3 regions of the Agarivorans litoreus genome follow, and region 2 is predicted to be linked to each of the others. Evidence: predicted binding sites of a transcription regulator. Region 2 holds the regulator's gene; each other region holds the start of a gene.
What was found. The regulator sigma-54, encoded in region 2, starts transcription at its own class of promoters, with help from an activator protein. The targets are predictions, from matches to a motif close to GTTGGCACGNNNNTNGNNT.
Positions count from the first base shown of each region.

Region 1: a site for sigma-54 is predicted at 2,934-2,952, ahead of nifB (nitrogenase cofactor biosynthesis protein NifB). Genes of this name have one in related genera too.
Region 3: a site for sigma-54 is predicted at 3,304-3,322, ahead of K5L93_RS05230 (Npun_F0296 family exosortase-dependent surface protein). Genes of this name have one in related genera too.

Region 1 covers NZ_BLPI01000001.1:4,278,194-4,283,186, reverse strand. The annotation lists gene K5L93_RS19735 (TOBE domain-containing protein) at 1-425, opposite strand, end outside; gene K5L93_RS19730 (nitrogen fixation protein NifQ) at 684-1,310, opposite strand; gene K5L93_RS19725 (4Fe-4S dicluster domain-containing protein) at 1,319-1,582, opposite strand; gene nifB (nitrogenase cofactor biosynthesis protein NifB) at 1,582-2,898, opposite strand; gene nifA (nif-specific transcriptional activator NifA) at 3,448-4,993, opposite strand, start outside.
Region 2 covers NZ_BLPI01000001.1:2,832,536-2,837,528, reverse strand. The annotation lists gene K5L93_RS13165 (KpsF/GutQ family sugar-phosphate isomerase) at 1-202, shown strand, start outside; gene kdsC (3-deoxy-manno-octulosonate-8-phosphatase KdsC) at 202-753, shown strand; gene lptC (LPS export ABC transporter periplasmic protein LptC) at 750-1,307, shown strand; gene lptA (lipopolysaccharide transport periplasmic protein LptA) at 1,333-1,812, shown strand; gene lptB (LPS export ABC transporter ATP-binding protein) at 1,812-2,537, shown strand; gene K5L93_RS13140 (RNA polymerase factor sigma-54) at 2,589-4,091, shown strand; gene hpf (ribosome hibernation promoting factor) at 4,117-4,404, shown strand; gene ptsN (PTS IIA-like nitrogen regulatory protein PtsN) at 4,413-4,856, shown strand; gene rapZ (RNase adapter RapZ) at 4,883-4,993, shown strand, end outside.
Region 3 covers NZ_BLPI01000001.1:1,121,118-1,126,110, forward strand. The annotation lists gene K5L93_RS05200 (DUF3581 family protein) at 1-322, shown strand, start outside; gene K5L93_RS05205 (Lrp/AsnC family transcriptional regulator) at 348-821, opposite strand; tRNA gene K5L93_RS05210 (tRNA-Phe) at 1,252-1,327, shown strand; gene K5L93_RS20160 (hypothetical protein) at 1,475-1,597, shown strand; gene K5L93_RS05215 (BamA/TamA family outer membrane protein) at 1,576-2,478, shown strand; gene K5L93_RS05220 (hypothetical protein) at 2,376-2,627, shown strand; gene K5L93_RS05225 (DUF4442 domain-containing protein) at 2,703-3,179, shown strand; gene K5L93_RS05230 (Npun_F0296 family exosortase-dependent surface protein) at 3,376-4,089, shown strand; gene K5L93_RS05235 (SMP-30/gluconolactonase/LRE family protein) at 4,313-4,993, shown strand, end outside.

The DNA of each region.
Region 1 (4,993 bases), 1.4 Mb from region 2:
CTGCATCGTAAACTCATGCGGCGCATAAGCTGTCTAAACTCAACTATGTTTAGTTGCTCATCGCAGGGATCACTAATTCGAGATTTTAATTGCTCGAAGGCTTGTTGGTACTCAAGTTCTAAGGCTCGGTATAAACTCAACAGGCCGATTCCGTAATCAGTCAACTGCGTTCCACCACCATATTTACCGCCACTTTTTTTAATGACCAATGGCTGTTCAGATAAGTTATTAATTGCATCAAGTGCATCCCAAGCCGCTTTATAAGACATAGGAATTGATTTAGCCGCTGCACTTAAAGAACCGTATTCTGTAATGGCCTCTAAAAGCTTTATTCGTTTATCACTAAGAAAGGGACCTAGCTCACTACAAAGCTTTATTTTTCCAATCAGAGGTTGCTTGGTATTGTTAAGTTCTCTTAAGGTCATATTTCCACCTATATAACGTTTGAAAGCGCTCTGTTAAATTGACCAAATGCGGACTAAACGCACCGTTAGTTACCTTATTGCAAGCACGACACCAACTAAGAAGATCGACTAAAACACCAGTTAACATGAGGGTTGAGCCCCAAAAGCAGGAAATTTGAAGCTGTAGCTAAACTAACAATCTGCGCTGTATTGTTAGCTATATAACGAAGGTCTAAAACAAGAAAAAAGGGCTAACTTAATTAGCCCTTTGAAACAGTTTTAATCAACAAAGCATTCGGAATAGGATGAACATTCCTGACAACTAGGTGCTCTACAAACATAGTCCCCACCTTGTTGGCAGAGCTGCCGGTAAAAGAACCGTTTCCAACGCATGTTATTGGTATTTTGCTGATGTAATAACGGAAAGTTGTACTTAAGTAATTCGCCAAGTTCACTACGGTTGTGCAGTCCTAAGCTATGCCAAAGATGCGATTTAGATAAACAGGCAGTGGCCACAATAATTGCCATTTGAAAGGCAAAAGGCACTTTGTCGTTGCAATGAGCAAATAGCAGCGCACTTAGCTCGTTGCGCTCTTGCATGCGTAGTTCAAATACTTCTTCTAGTACTTGAGCGCGTTTACGCAATCCCGCTTTAAAGGGCTGTTTCCACAAAATCTCTTGTTTACTAATATCGTCACTAGCAATTGCCCGTTTTAAGTCCATATAACTGGCATTATCTAAGCCAAGACCATAAGGCAGTTCGGCTTGGCCATTTAATTGGCTATGAATGATCATCTTAAACCAGTTTCTATTATGTATAGACATTGGCGGGCAAACCCGAGATAAAGCTTGTTGCCACTGTGTACCTATAAAACTAGTGGTTTCTTGAAGAGTTTGTATTTCCATAAACGCTCCTAACTTAAGGCAATAACGTTGGCTTCTTGGGGTAAACCAGTTAACGAACCAGGAGGATTTAACGCACAACCGTTTGCATCCACAATGGCGTTTTCAACGGGGCAAATTTGAGCACATTGAGCACCATTAACATTGTTTGCACACTCATCACAGCGGTGAGCAATAACCGCAAATTGTTTATCGCCGCTGGTAATGGCTTTACTGGGGCAAACCTCTTTACAGGCATAACACGCTATACATGACTTAGTAATTGATAAGGCCATTAGCTACACTCTCCCATGCTACAACTGGATTTGCTTATATTCGCCTGTTGCACAGCTAACTGCTGTTGAAGATCTTCAAGAGCGCCCTGAATATCCCGCAAGGCATAATCGGTGTTTGCTTTTACGTTCATTGCAGACAATTCCTGCTGCGGAGCATGGCCAATTCGACTACACAAAATCGTGTCGACGTGTTTTAGTTGGCTTAAATCTTTAACTGCGGAGTCATCGCACTGCTCACTGCCTTGACAATACTGCTGCCAAACAAAGTCATCTAACTGAGTAATCTCGTCTGCAGTTACTCGATACATAGAAAACTGCGTGGCATGGCCAAAATGCTGATCAATCAATTGTAAACTACTACTGGCGACGGCAACCTGTATCGGCCTTGCTACCTGTGCTGCCTCACTATTCTCAAGCGCACTTAAATCTATGTCTTGGCCTAACTTACCTACAGCGTCAGCACGGCATTGCTGGCAATGGGTCATTTGTTGCATACTCTGACCAGCTTGCTCCCTAGCAAGGTTTAACTCTTGCTTGGTGGGTTCTCGCTGACCCATTAGACCGAAATAAGTCCCATGAGCTGGATCAGAAATTAGCGGCATAATGTTGTGAATAAAGGCACCATATCTACCTAATTCTTTAGCCAGCGATTCAATATGAAAATCGTTGATCCCTGGGATCAGTACTGTATTAACTTTTACCAGCATCCCCGCCTTGATAGCCGCTTCTAAACCCAGTAATTGGCGATCAATTAAGGTTTGCGCTGCTTCTCTACCTCTTAAGCGACGTTGGTTAAAATACACCCAAGGGTATATACGCTGGCCAATATCGGCATCAATGCAGTTAATGGTAATGGTTAAATGCCTAACACCTGCTTCGATCAGCGACTCAAGTTGATCCGCTAAGGCCAAACCATTAGTAGAAACACACAGATGAACATCAGAATCTACTTTTTCTATAGCCTTTAAACTCGCCAAAGTAGCCTTAGGATTAGCCAAAGGATCTCCCGGCCCTGCAATACCGACAACTTGGGTTTCTGGAACGTGCTGCTTCACTTTTACAAAACGCTTTACTGCTGCTGCTGGAGAAAGCAGCTTAGAGACGACTCCGGGTCGTGTTTCATTACTGCAATCAAATTTTCGATTGCAGTAATTACATTGAATATTGCAAGCAGGCGCTACAGGTAAATGTATTCGCGCGTACTGATGGCCTTCTTTTGAAAAGCACGGATGTTTTGCTACTAAAGCAGCTTGTTTACTGGCTTGTGCGCTTAACGGATTCTCTCCATTGGCTTGCTTAAGTGGTTGTATTGTCATGAAAAGCTTCCTTGTACACTACTATATAGGTAGTTTTGCAAGTGCTGTTCCAAGTATCTTTTTCATTAAATACAGTTACTTAAAACGAACAACCACCTTAAAAGTAAGCTTGTATGTCGTATTTGTTGTAAACACGACAGAGTGGCGGCGTTAATCGCAGATAAACTTTGCCATCTCTTTATAACTAATGTGGTAGTTAGGGTCTGTTGGCCTTTGCTGATGGTTTTTACAGCAATTTATATACAATAACCCGGTTACTCCGAGATGCTGATTGCAGTAATGGCGAGAAGGTAAAAGGACCTTTAAGTCGCCCATTGTCGATGCTGTAATAGGATTTCTGGATTTGAAAAGTGCAAACAAAGTGGCCTGCATTTGATTGCTTAGCAAAGTCCCCCAAACAACCAACAGAAGCTTGGCTTGGGGTAACAAAGGTGAAGGCAAATAATGCAATGCTAAAGCGGCTTGCTTACGCTGTTGTTGATTTGTATAGCTAAGCCGCTGTTGCATTAACTGGCATAGGTCCGTTACATCGTTATGCCAGCTGTTCCATTAAAGCTGTCTAACGTTAATATTCATTACTTGAATACGATAAGCTATTTGCCTTGGGGTCATATTGAGTAAACGTGCTGCTTTAGCTTGCACCCATCCAGCTTGCTCTAAAGCCGCAATAACCCGCTCTCTCTCGTCCATTTCTTGGCTATCCAAATTTACTTTTTCGATGCTTGGCCGTGGGCTTATTTTCGGTCCATCTAAGCCATCGATAACGATTAGATCTTGATCGATAACACCACTCTCACTCATCACCGATGCGCGTTCGAGCAGGTTCTCCAACTGACGAACATTACCGGGCCAGTCATAAGCCATCATCATACGAATGGCGCCATCGGTAAGTTGTAGCTTACGTCGTTGTTGTTTAGCCAGCTTCTCAATCAAAAACTCTGCTAAATCGGGTAAATCTTCAATTCTGTCACGCAACGGTGGCGGGAACATAGGCATAACATTAAGTCGGTAATACAAATCTTCGCGAAAACGATCTTGCTTAACCTCATCTTCTAGGTTTCGATTGGTTGCCGCCAAAATACGCACATCTACGTTAATAGTTTGGGTGCTGCCTACCCGTTCAAATTCCCCTTCTTGTAATACACGCAATAACTTGGCTTGAAAGGCTGAAGAAATTTCACCGATTTCATCTAAAAACAAGGTACCACCGTCGGCCATTTCAAAACGGCCTTTTCGCTGTTTTACCGCTCCGGTGAACGCGCCCTTTTCATGACCAAACAACTCCGACTCCAATAAGTTGTCGGGTAACGCTGCGCAGTTAAGTTTGATAAAAGGCCCAGTAGCTCGTGGCGAATTGTAGTGAATAGCATTGGCAATAAGTTCTTTACCGGTACCCGATTCACCGCGTATAAGTACTGTACTATCCCATTTGGACACCAAGCGAATTTGCTCAAACACTCTGCGCATTACCCGAGAATGGCCAACGATGTTGTCCATACTGTAGTTGCTTCTTACTTTGCGTCTTAACCTGTCGCGTTCAGCCTCCAATTGATCAGTTTGCACAGCGACGTCTTTGGCAAGCAATACACTTTTTGCAATTAGATTTGCGGTCATCTCCAAAAACCGGGTAAACAAAGCCAGTTTTTCTGGAGCATCTATTTGTGGTTGAGCCGCTAATACGCCTAATACTTCATTGGATTTCTTAATCGGTACCGCAATGAACGGTAGATCTAATGCATACAAATCAAGTTTATCGGCAAAGCGTAAATCGTTGGACACTTTGCTTAAAACGATAGGCTGTTTCTGTGTGAGCACCGTGCCAACGATACCCTCGCCAGGTCGATAACGAATATTTTTGGCAACGCTGTCGTTGGCATGGTTAGGCGTATGCACGGTATCTACGCTAAGCATTTGCTCGTTCTCGGCGATTAGCGCTAACATCGCATGCTGTAACATGGCTTTGTCGTGTAAAACCTGCAGCACTTTGGTTACGCTTTGTTTGTAGTCCAAACTATTGGTTAATACGCTGCTAACCTCGTACAGGGCTGCTAAGTGTTGTTCGGCTATATGTGATTCGCGTTTTGTTGAATAGTCC
Region 2 (4,993 bases):
TGATCAGCGCATCGATATTCACGATACCCAAATTGGTCAAGTGATGACGCAAAACCCCAAAGTAATTGACGACAACTGGCTAGCCTTTGATGCCTTAAAACTCATGAAAACCAAGTCAATTAACGGTTTGTTTGTGCTAAACAATAATGCCGTTGTGGGTGCATTTAATATGCATACCTTATTACAAGCCGGAGTTTACTAGTGACGATAAACACGCCCTATGGCGCGGTAAGCCAAAGCAATTTTGATGCGGCGGCTAAAATTAAACTTTTAGTTTGCGATGTAGACGGGGTTTTCTCCGACGGTCGCATTTATATGGGCAATAACGGAGAAGAACTAAAGGCCTTTCATACCCACGACGGATTTGGCATTAAAGCGCTACTGAATATCGGCATCGAAGTCGCTATTATTACTGGCCGTCAATCTAACATTGTGCAACAGCGCATGCAGGCTTTAGGCATTACGCGTATCTACCAGGGCCAACAAGACAAGCTAGTAGCTTACCAACAAATGCTCGAGCAACTGGCTTTAGCCCCTGAAGAAGTCGCTTACATTGGCGATGATGTAGTAGACACACCTGTTATGCGCGCCTGTGGTTTAGGTGTGGCAGTCCAAGATGCTCACCCCTTGTGTAAACAAAGTGCCAACTTTATCACCCAAACCCGTGGCGGTTTTGGTGCAGTTCGTGAGCTTTGCGATCTACTACTGCAAGCAAAAGGCGAGCTTGAAAATGCTCAAGGTATGAGTGTATGAATCGCCCAACCTGGTTCTTTGCTGGCCTATTTCTACTAGCCATAGTGCTATGGCAGCTTAGCCCTTCAGAGACCAAGCAGCTAAGCGCTAAACGCGAGGCCAGCAAACCAAACTTTGTTGCTGAAAAACTCTACAGTGTGAGCTTTGGCGAAAACGGCAGCCCACGCTACCGAATCTATGCAGAAGAAATGGCGTTTTTTGAACAACTTAAGCACACTACTTTTGCTCAACCCAAAATACTAGTGTACCCAGCTCCTAACCAACCTGTATGGCAAATTGTGGCCGATCACGCTACAGTACAGCAGCAGCAAAACGTCATTTTAAATGACAATGTAGTAATTAAAAATTTGAGTCGTGGTGAGTATGTTCGCGATTTGATTACCGAAAGATTGGAGATCGACCTGCAAACAGAAACCATGAGCAGCGATCAACCTGTTACCGTATATGGCCCTTCATACGAACTGTATGGCGTTGGCATGGACGGTGATTTAGCCAACGAAATAGTGACTTTATTAGATGATATCGAAGCGGTTTACCACAACCCACAAGAGTAAGTTAGCACTTGCAGCTAGCTTGTTTATGTTTTCTTGGGGTTCACAAGCACTAGAAGACGACTTTAACAAACAAATTATTGTTGATGCTGACCGCCAGCAGGTCAATATCAAAGAAAACCGAGTCACCTTTTACAATAATGTTGTGGTGACTCAAGGCTCGATAAAAATGCACGCCGAAGAACTAAGCGTTATTGGTAGCGAAGAAAAAGGCAGCGAAGTTATGATCGCTAAAGGCGAACCCGCAACGTTTTATCAATTACTTGATAGCGGCAAGCCAATTGAAGCTGAAGCTAACGAAGTGCGTTACGACTTAAAAACCCAAACGCTAACACTCACTACCAATGCTCAACTCAAACAAGAAGAGAGCTTGGTAAAGGGTAAAATGATCAAATACAGCATTAATAAACAAGAAATGGTGGCTCAAGGCGACGAGAATAGCCGTGTCACCACTATTTTCTTGCCTCAACAGCTTGATGAGCTAACCCCCAAGGAAGACCAGCAATAATGAGCACCCTAATTGCTGAAAACTTGGCTAAGGCTTACAAAGGCCGCAAAGTTGTCAAAAACGTTAGCTTAAACGTAGAGACCGGCAAAATTGTCGGTTTACTTGGCCCAAACGGCGCTGGCAAAACAACCACTTTTTACATGGTGGTGGGTTTGGTGCCTCGTGACCAAGGCCGAATTCTCATCGACGATGACGATATATCCAGTACTGCAATGCACACCCGTGCACGCAAAGGCATTGGCTATCTTCCGCAAGAAGCCTCTATCTTTCGCCGCTTATCCGTAGAGAAGAACATTCTTGCCGTATTAGAGACTCGAAAAGACCTCGATAAAGAGCAACAAATTGGCGCATTAGACGACCTTCTTGAAGAGTTTCACATTGGCCATATTCGCAAAAACCTAGGCATGAGCTTATCGGGTGGTGAACGCCGAAGAGTTGAAATTGCTCGAGCACTAGCCGCCGCACCTAAGTTTATTTTGCTTGACGAACCCTTCGCGGGGGTAGATCCTATTTCTGTTATCGATATTAAAAAGATCATTGAACACCTACGTGATCGCGGTCTAGGTGTACTAATAACCGACCACAATGTTCGAGAAACTCTCGATGTTTGTGAGCATGCCTATATCGTTAGCCAAGGTGAATTGATAGCCTCAGGAAAGCCAGAAGAAATTCTCGAAAACGAACATGTGAAACGAGTTTATCTCGGGGAACAATTCAAGCTATAGTTAAAGTGCAAGTTTAAAAAAGACAATAAAAAGAAGGAACAGCGGTAGTTAATGAAAGCATCTTTGCAGTTGCGTCTTGGTCAGCAGTTAACCATGACCCCCCAGTTACAACAGGCCATTCGCTTACTCCAGCTTTCAACACTGGATTTACAGCAAGAGATCCAAGAGGCTCTGGAAAGTAACCCTCTGCTTGAGGCGGATGAGTCTCATGCCAATGATAGTGACGCAAACGACGCTAAATCTACTAATGAGAAGTCTACCGAGGCCGAATCCACTGCGGACATAGACAACAGTCAAATTGAAGCAGGCGATGCCATTAATCAAGAAACTGTTTCTGACGACCTCCCTGTTGACTCTACTTGGGACGATATCTACAGCGCTAGTTCTGCTCCGGCCAGCTCATCTGGCAATGCCATCAGCGACGACAACGACATGGTGTTTCAGGGCGAAACTGTCGACTCATTGCAAGACCACTTATTGTGGCAAATGCAACTCACTCCATTTAGTGAAGTAGACCAAGCTATTGCTTTAGCCATTATTGATGCGGTAGATGAATCGGGCTACCTCACTCAAGACTGTGAGCAGCTACTGGAAGGCTTACGTTCAAGCGATAACAATGACTTAGATGTAGAGCTGGATGAAGTAGAAGCGGTGCTTAAGCGCATTCAGCATTTTGACCCGGTTGGTATAGCAGCGCGCTCGCTGCAAGAGTGTTTACTAATCCAATTAAGTCGCTTTGCCGAAGACACACCTTGGCTAAATGAAGCCAAAGACGTAGTTTCAAATCACATTGATGTATTAGCTAATCGCGATTTTCGTCTATTAGCCCGTAAAACCAAACTTAAAGAAGACCAGTTACGCGAAGTTATGCGTTTGATTCATACGCTTGAACCTCGGCCTGGTAACGCAGTTGAGCCTAACCAAGCCCAGTATATTATCCCAGATGTATCGGTTGTTAAGCGCCAAGGACGCTGGGTGGTAGAACTCAACCCAGATGCAATGCCTAAGTTACGGGTTAACTCCCATTATGCATCTTTAAGTAAAACCTCCACCAACGCTAACGATACCCAGTTTATTCGTAGCCACTTACAAGAAGCCAAGTGGTTTATTAAAAGTATCGAGAGCCGCAACGAAACCCTATTAAAAGTATCCAACTGCATTGTTCATCATCAACAGGCGTTTTTTGAATATGGCGAAGAAGCCATGAAGCCAATGGTACTGAACGATGTTGCAGAAGCTGTAGAAATGCATGAATCCACTATTTCCCGAGTAACCACCCAAAAGTTCATGCACACACCGCGCGGTATCTTCGAGCTTAAGTATTTCTTTTCTAGCCATGTGGCTACCGATGGTGGAGGTGAGTGTTCATCAACCGCTATTCGTGCATTAATCAAGAAACTGGTAGCTGCCGAAAATACCAGTAAACCACTCAGCGACAGCAAAATTGCTGATATTTTGGCAGATCAGGGGATCAAGGTGGCAAGACGTACAATTGCTAAATATCGTGAATCTTTAGCAATTCCACCTTCTAACCAACGAAAGAGCCTTATTTAAGGCCACTAAAAAGGGGAAGATATCTATGCAAATTAACCTTACTGGACACCACGTAGAAATAACTGAATCTTTGAAAGAATATGTCCACAGCAAGTTTGCCAAACTCACCCGACGATTCGATCAAATCAATAATGTTCACGTCATCCTCAACGTCGAAAAGCTGAACCAAATTGCTGAAGCTACATTACATTTAAACGGCGGCGAAGTATTTGCCACCTCTGAGCACTCTGACATGTATGCTGCCATAGACAGCCTGATTGATAAACTTGATCGCCAAGTCATCAAACATAAAGAAAAACTTAACAAACGTTAACCAACCTTATGCAACTAAACAAAGTACTTAGCTTGAACTGCACTCAAAGTGCAGTTCAATGCTCTTCAAAAAAGCGCGCCCTAGAAATAGTCAGCGAGCTGGCTGCCAAACAGCTTGATACTACTACCCAATGCATTTTCGAAAGCTTGTTAAATCGAGAAAAGATGGGCAGTACTGGTATTGGCCAAGGCATTGCAATTCCTCATGGCCGTATTGACAACCAACATCAAGCCACTGCGGTTTTCTTGCGTTGCGATCCCCCCATTTCTTTCGATGCTATTGATAACAAGCCGGTTGACTTAGTATTTGCATTACTAGTACCCGAAGATCAATGTAAGCAACATCTTAATACTCTTGCTCAAGTCGCTGAAAAACTTAACGATAAGCAAATATGTAAACAACTTCGTTGTGCACAAAGTGATGACGAATTGTACGACATCATGGTAGCCTAATAGGCTAATCAGCCTTAGGGGTTATCATGGAACTGATCATCGTTAGTGGGCGCTCGGGTTCAGGAAAAACCGTCGCCTTAAGAGTATTAGAAGATCTCGGCTACTACTGTGTCGATAACTTGCCGGTTGTACTTTGG
Region 3 (4,993 bases), 1.7 Mb from region 2:
AGTCCCTCTGCTTGAAGAACAAGGCTTAATGCTGAATCGTAAGCGCCCACTAGTGATTTACGAAAACATGAGCCTGCATTTCGAGCAATTACCAACTCGCTCTCCACATTTAGAGTTTGTTGGCGGTGAGTTTATTCCCAATGGAAAACGCGGCGTAGCCTTGCTTAAATTTACTATCAGCGAAGATGGCCAAGTTATAGGCAAAGGCCAAAAACGCATGGTGCTGGGCAGTTTGCTTCCGTACGAAAAAGCCGAAAGTGACATGCTAATTGATAACTATGAAGGATGCCGCCAGGCCTTCTTAAAACGCCAACAAGCGTAAGTAGTTAAAGCGCCAATCGGCGCTTTTATTTTATCTGCGATAAAGGCAAGGCTGTGTGGCTAAACACCTGCTGCAGCACAAAGCTAGAGCGCACGCCAGTAACCCCCTCTATCCGGGTTAGTTTACCCAACAAAAACGCTTGATAATGCTCCATATCTCTTACCACAACTTTAAGCTGGTAATCTGCATCCGTCCCAGTTACCAACGCACACTCCATAACTTCTTCATAGGCACTAATAATTTTCTGAAAATTTTCGAAACGCTCTGGGGTATGCCGATCCATAGAGATATGAATATAAGCGGTAAGGTTTAGGTTGAGTTTTTTTTCGTTAAGTAAGGTAACGTGTTTAGCAATGAGCCCGGCGTCCTCCAAGGCTTTTACCCGCCGTGAACACGGTGACGGAGATAAGCCAACTTGCTCTGCTAACTCTAAATTGCTAATTCGCCCATTGTTCTGCATCAAATCTAAAATCTTTCTATCGGTGCGATCAAGGCGCATTACTTACCTCCAAATTTAAGCATTATTTCAACTTTGGTTTATTTCACCCTAAATACAACCCAACTACAACAATCATTGCTATCAAAATCTAAAATTACGCAATATAGACAAACACTCACCCTTTTATATTAAATATACTTATTACAGTGAAAAATACTCGGGAACGGCAACAAATATACCCATTTGCTAGCCAATAGTTTGCTCACCACGTTAACTAGCCCCACTCTAATCGGCATTTACCCTTTGCCAGTACAGAGAACAGTGAAACCCATCACTTAAGTATCCAAACTATCTAAAGGTGGCTTAGGCCACCTTTTTGTTTATTCTTTTGCCAGTTATTGTGCGCCATTTAATCGAAGCTCAATTATTTCATTTTTTTTACTGATTTCGGTTGACTTAAACCGGCAAAATTCGTTTAATAGCGCCCGTCGCCCGGATAGCTCAGTCGGTAGAGCAGAGGATTGAAAATCCTCGTGTCGGTGGTTCGATTCCGCCTCCGGGCACCACCTTTAAAAAGCCTGCATTTATGCAGGCTTTTTTCGTTCTAGCTCCCCATACTAAATACCGCAACAAGCTATCGCTTTAAGTAGCGACTGGCTAAACTCTAACTAAGTGTTTGATATTATAGTGCCCACTATTTCAAGGAATGAAATATGCGCCTTTCTTCTTTAGCCCTAGCTTTACCGCTAATTCTTTCTTCTGGACATAGCCAAGCTGATTTTTTTGAACAGTTTGTGGACCTAGCGACGGCCGTATGGATGCAAGCCAATGGCTAGTAGATAACGCGGTAGGTTTTTTGCCGGTTCCCATCATTATTACCGACCCCGCGGTGGGTTACGGCGGTGGTTTAGTATTGGCGTTTTTTCATGAAAATGAAGAACGGCAAAATGAACAGCCAGACGACCCCAACGCCCCGCTAAAACTTACGCCTAGTGTGTCGGGTTTATTAGGGCTAGCGACAGAAAACGGCACTCGAGGCGCGGGGGCGTTTCACATGGGAATCTGGAAGCAAGACAGTATTCGCTACATCGGTGCAATTGCGGGTGTAGATGCCAATATTGATAGTTTTCGCCTGCCCAGCGAAGAGGCAAAAGGCGATATTCCCATTAGAGTAAACTTAAAAGGCAGTTACTTACTGCAACAAATCCGTTTTCGCTTGGGCGATAGCCCGTGGTTTGCTGGAGCCAAATACACCTTTTTAAATAGTGACAGTGAGTTTTCTATTGGCAACCTGCCCGATTACTCAAAGCCTCAGCTAAGCATGAAGGATGGCGGAGTAAGCCTGCTGCTTAACTACGATACTCGAGATAACTCGTTTAGCCCTAACCAAGGTATATATGGCAATATTAGTTATGCTAAACACGCTGACTACTTTGGCGGTGACAATGATTACTCAATCGCCTCTGGTGAGTTTTCTGGCTTTAGTTATCTAGGCAATAGCTTCCAAGGCTCTATGCGTTTATCGGCCTCCAGCGCCCATGGCGATACACCTTATTATGCCCTGCCCTTTATTGATATGCGCGGCATACCGGCTTGCGTGACCAAGGCGAGCGCATGGCGACTTTACAAGGTGAACTGCGCTACGACTTTGATGCACGCTGGTCTGCGGTTGTATTTGGCGATGTTGGGCAAGCATTTAGTTCAGAGCAAAACCTAGGTGACACGCCTAACCGCTATGCTAAAGGCCTAGGTTTTCGTTATTTAATGGCTAGGCGCTTTAATTTGCGCACCGGGATAGATATTGCCAGAGGCCCAGAAGATACCACCCTGCACTTTATTGTAGGTGCAGGTTGGTCAGATTTTTAATCCGCCAAGCAACAAATGTTGACTTTTTGTTAACAACAAGCTCTACTGGTAAGACCTCTTAAACAAGGAAAAGTTATGCTTCCCAGTGTTCGTAAAGCCAACTTGATGTTGAGTTTGTTTGGTATGTTCAAAGTACCCTTGATTTGGTACTGCCGTCCTAAGATCCTTGAGATGGATGAACAGAAGGTTATTGTAAAGATCCCCCTTAAACGCCGAACCAAAAACCACCTTAACAGTATGTACTTTGGAACCTTAGCGGTTGGCGCAGACGTAGCCGGAGGCTTCTTAGCGATAGCTAAAGCCGAACAATATGGCAAAAAAGTATCGCTAGCGTTTAAGGCGGTTGAAGGGCAGTTTTTAAAGCGCCCGGAAGCAGACGTTATCTTTAGTTGTACCGACGGTAAGCTCATTGACCAAATGCTCGAGCAAACCATGCAAAGCGGTGAGCGAGTAAACCAAGCCGTAACGATTAATGCTACCTGCCCCTCTATTAGCGGCGACGAAGTAGTGGCCAAGTTTTCTCTAACCCTCTCTTTAAAAGCCATCCAATAAACCAATAGTCGGCTGTATTCAGCCGGCTTTTGCAATTTGCAAACAGCTAAGTGCAGCTCGCTCCATAAAGCTAGAAGCAAGCAATTTTTGGCACTAAACCTTTGTAATAAAAGGCACTATAAACATTGGCACGAAACTGGATATAACACCTTAACTACGCACTAAACAGTGCTTAAATTTAGTTGTCGAGGTTTATATGAAATCTATATCGCATGCTTTAGTCATCACTGCTTGTATTAGCTTCTCAAGCCATGCTGGCATTATTTACACCATCGAGGCTCCTGGCATCCAAACTTCACAAATTAGTGGACCTAGCTATACAGAAAACTTCGACAATTTAACTTCATCCCAACTCAGTAATGGCTACCAAAATGCCTTTGGTGAATACTCGATAGATAAAGGCCAAGCCAAGGTGGCTGATTTTGGCGTTTATGGTGGTGCACATGGCGAGGGTAAATACTTATTTATTCCAAATAACAGTGCCGTTCAGCTCATTTTTGATCAGCCTGTAGGCTACTTTGGCTTTTGGTGGAGTGCTGGAGACAATGGCAATCAACTGAGTATTACCACCCAATCTGAGCAGTTGTCCTTTAAAACCAACCAAATTCTTGATGCTGCTGTGCTAGAACCTGACCATTACGGTAGCCCTACTAGCGTTAAAGGCAACAAACGTGAACCCTATGGTTACGTTAATCTATTCGCCGAAAGCAATGCTGACAAAATTACCGCTATCCGCTTTTTTGGTCGCAACTTCGAGACAGATAACCACACGGTTAGTATTCAACGCGAAGCACTAACCGGCCGCTCATTAGCACCTGTAACAGTGCCGGAGCCGAAGACTTGGTGGCTAATTAGCTTAGGACTGGTATTGCTTTTACTGAGCCAGCGACGCTCAAAGCGAACAGTTTAAGCTTAGAAGATCATTGAACGCCTATTCCTCTCCCCAACTGGATAACCAATTATCAAGGTAATCTTGCGAGATTTAGTAAAAAAGCGCAGCAAAAACGAGACTTAAGCAGAAACACTTAGGTTAATAACTTGTATTCTTTGAATCACAGCAACAAAATGGAAAACCAATTTAACAAATTAGTTAACCAGAAGTATTTATTGCTCATCATATAAAGGAATACTAAATGAGAACTGCCTTTGTTTTAGCCGCTAGCTTGCTTGCTAGCGCTTGTTCAACTACCTCTGATCAACTCTCCATCGCCGATGCCGCGGAAACAACCGGCTCAATCGAGTTGATTAACCCACAAGCAAAACAATTTATTGCGGCAGACGCCAAGATTAGTATTCGTGGAAAGGGCTATCGCTGGACAGAAGGGCCAGTATGGATTGAACAACATGGTTTTTTGCTATTTTCCGACATCCCCAATAACACCATCGTAAAGTATCAACCTAATAAAGGTACCGAGCTTTATCTAAAAAACTCTGGTGCAACAGGCCTACAGGAAGGAGACTACGGACAAGGCTCTAATGGTTTGTTATTAAACCCACAGGGACAGCTGGTGCTACTTCAACAAGGTGACCGCCGTGTAGCACTCATGGATGCCCCCTTAAACGAACCTCAAAGTAAATTTGTTACGCTGGCTGGCGAGTACCAAGGCAAGCGCTTAAACAGCCCAAATGATGCGGTTTACCACAACGATGGCAGCTTATACTTTACCGATCCTCCTTATGGACTAAATTCAGGCATGAATGACTCGCGCAAAGAATTAGACTTTCAAGGGATTTATCGTCTAAGCCAAGATGGCGAGCTTGAGTTACTAGACAACAGCGTCAACTTCCCAAATGGCATTGCCTTAACGCTTGAC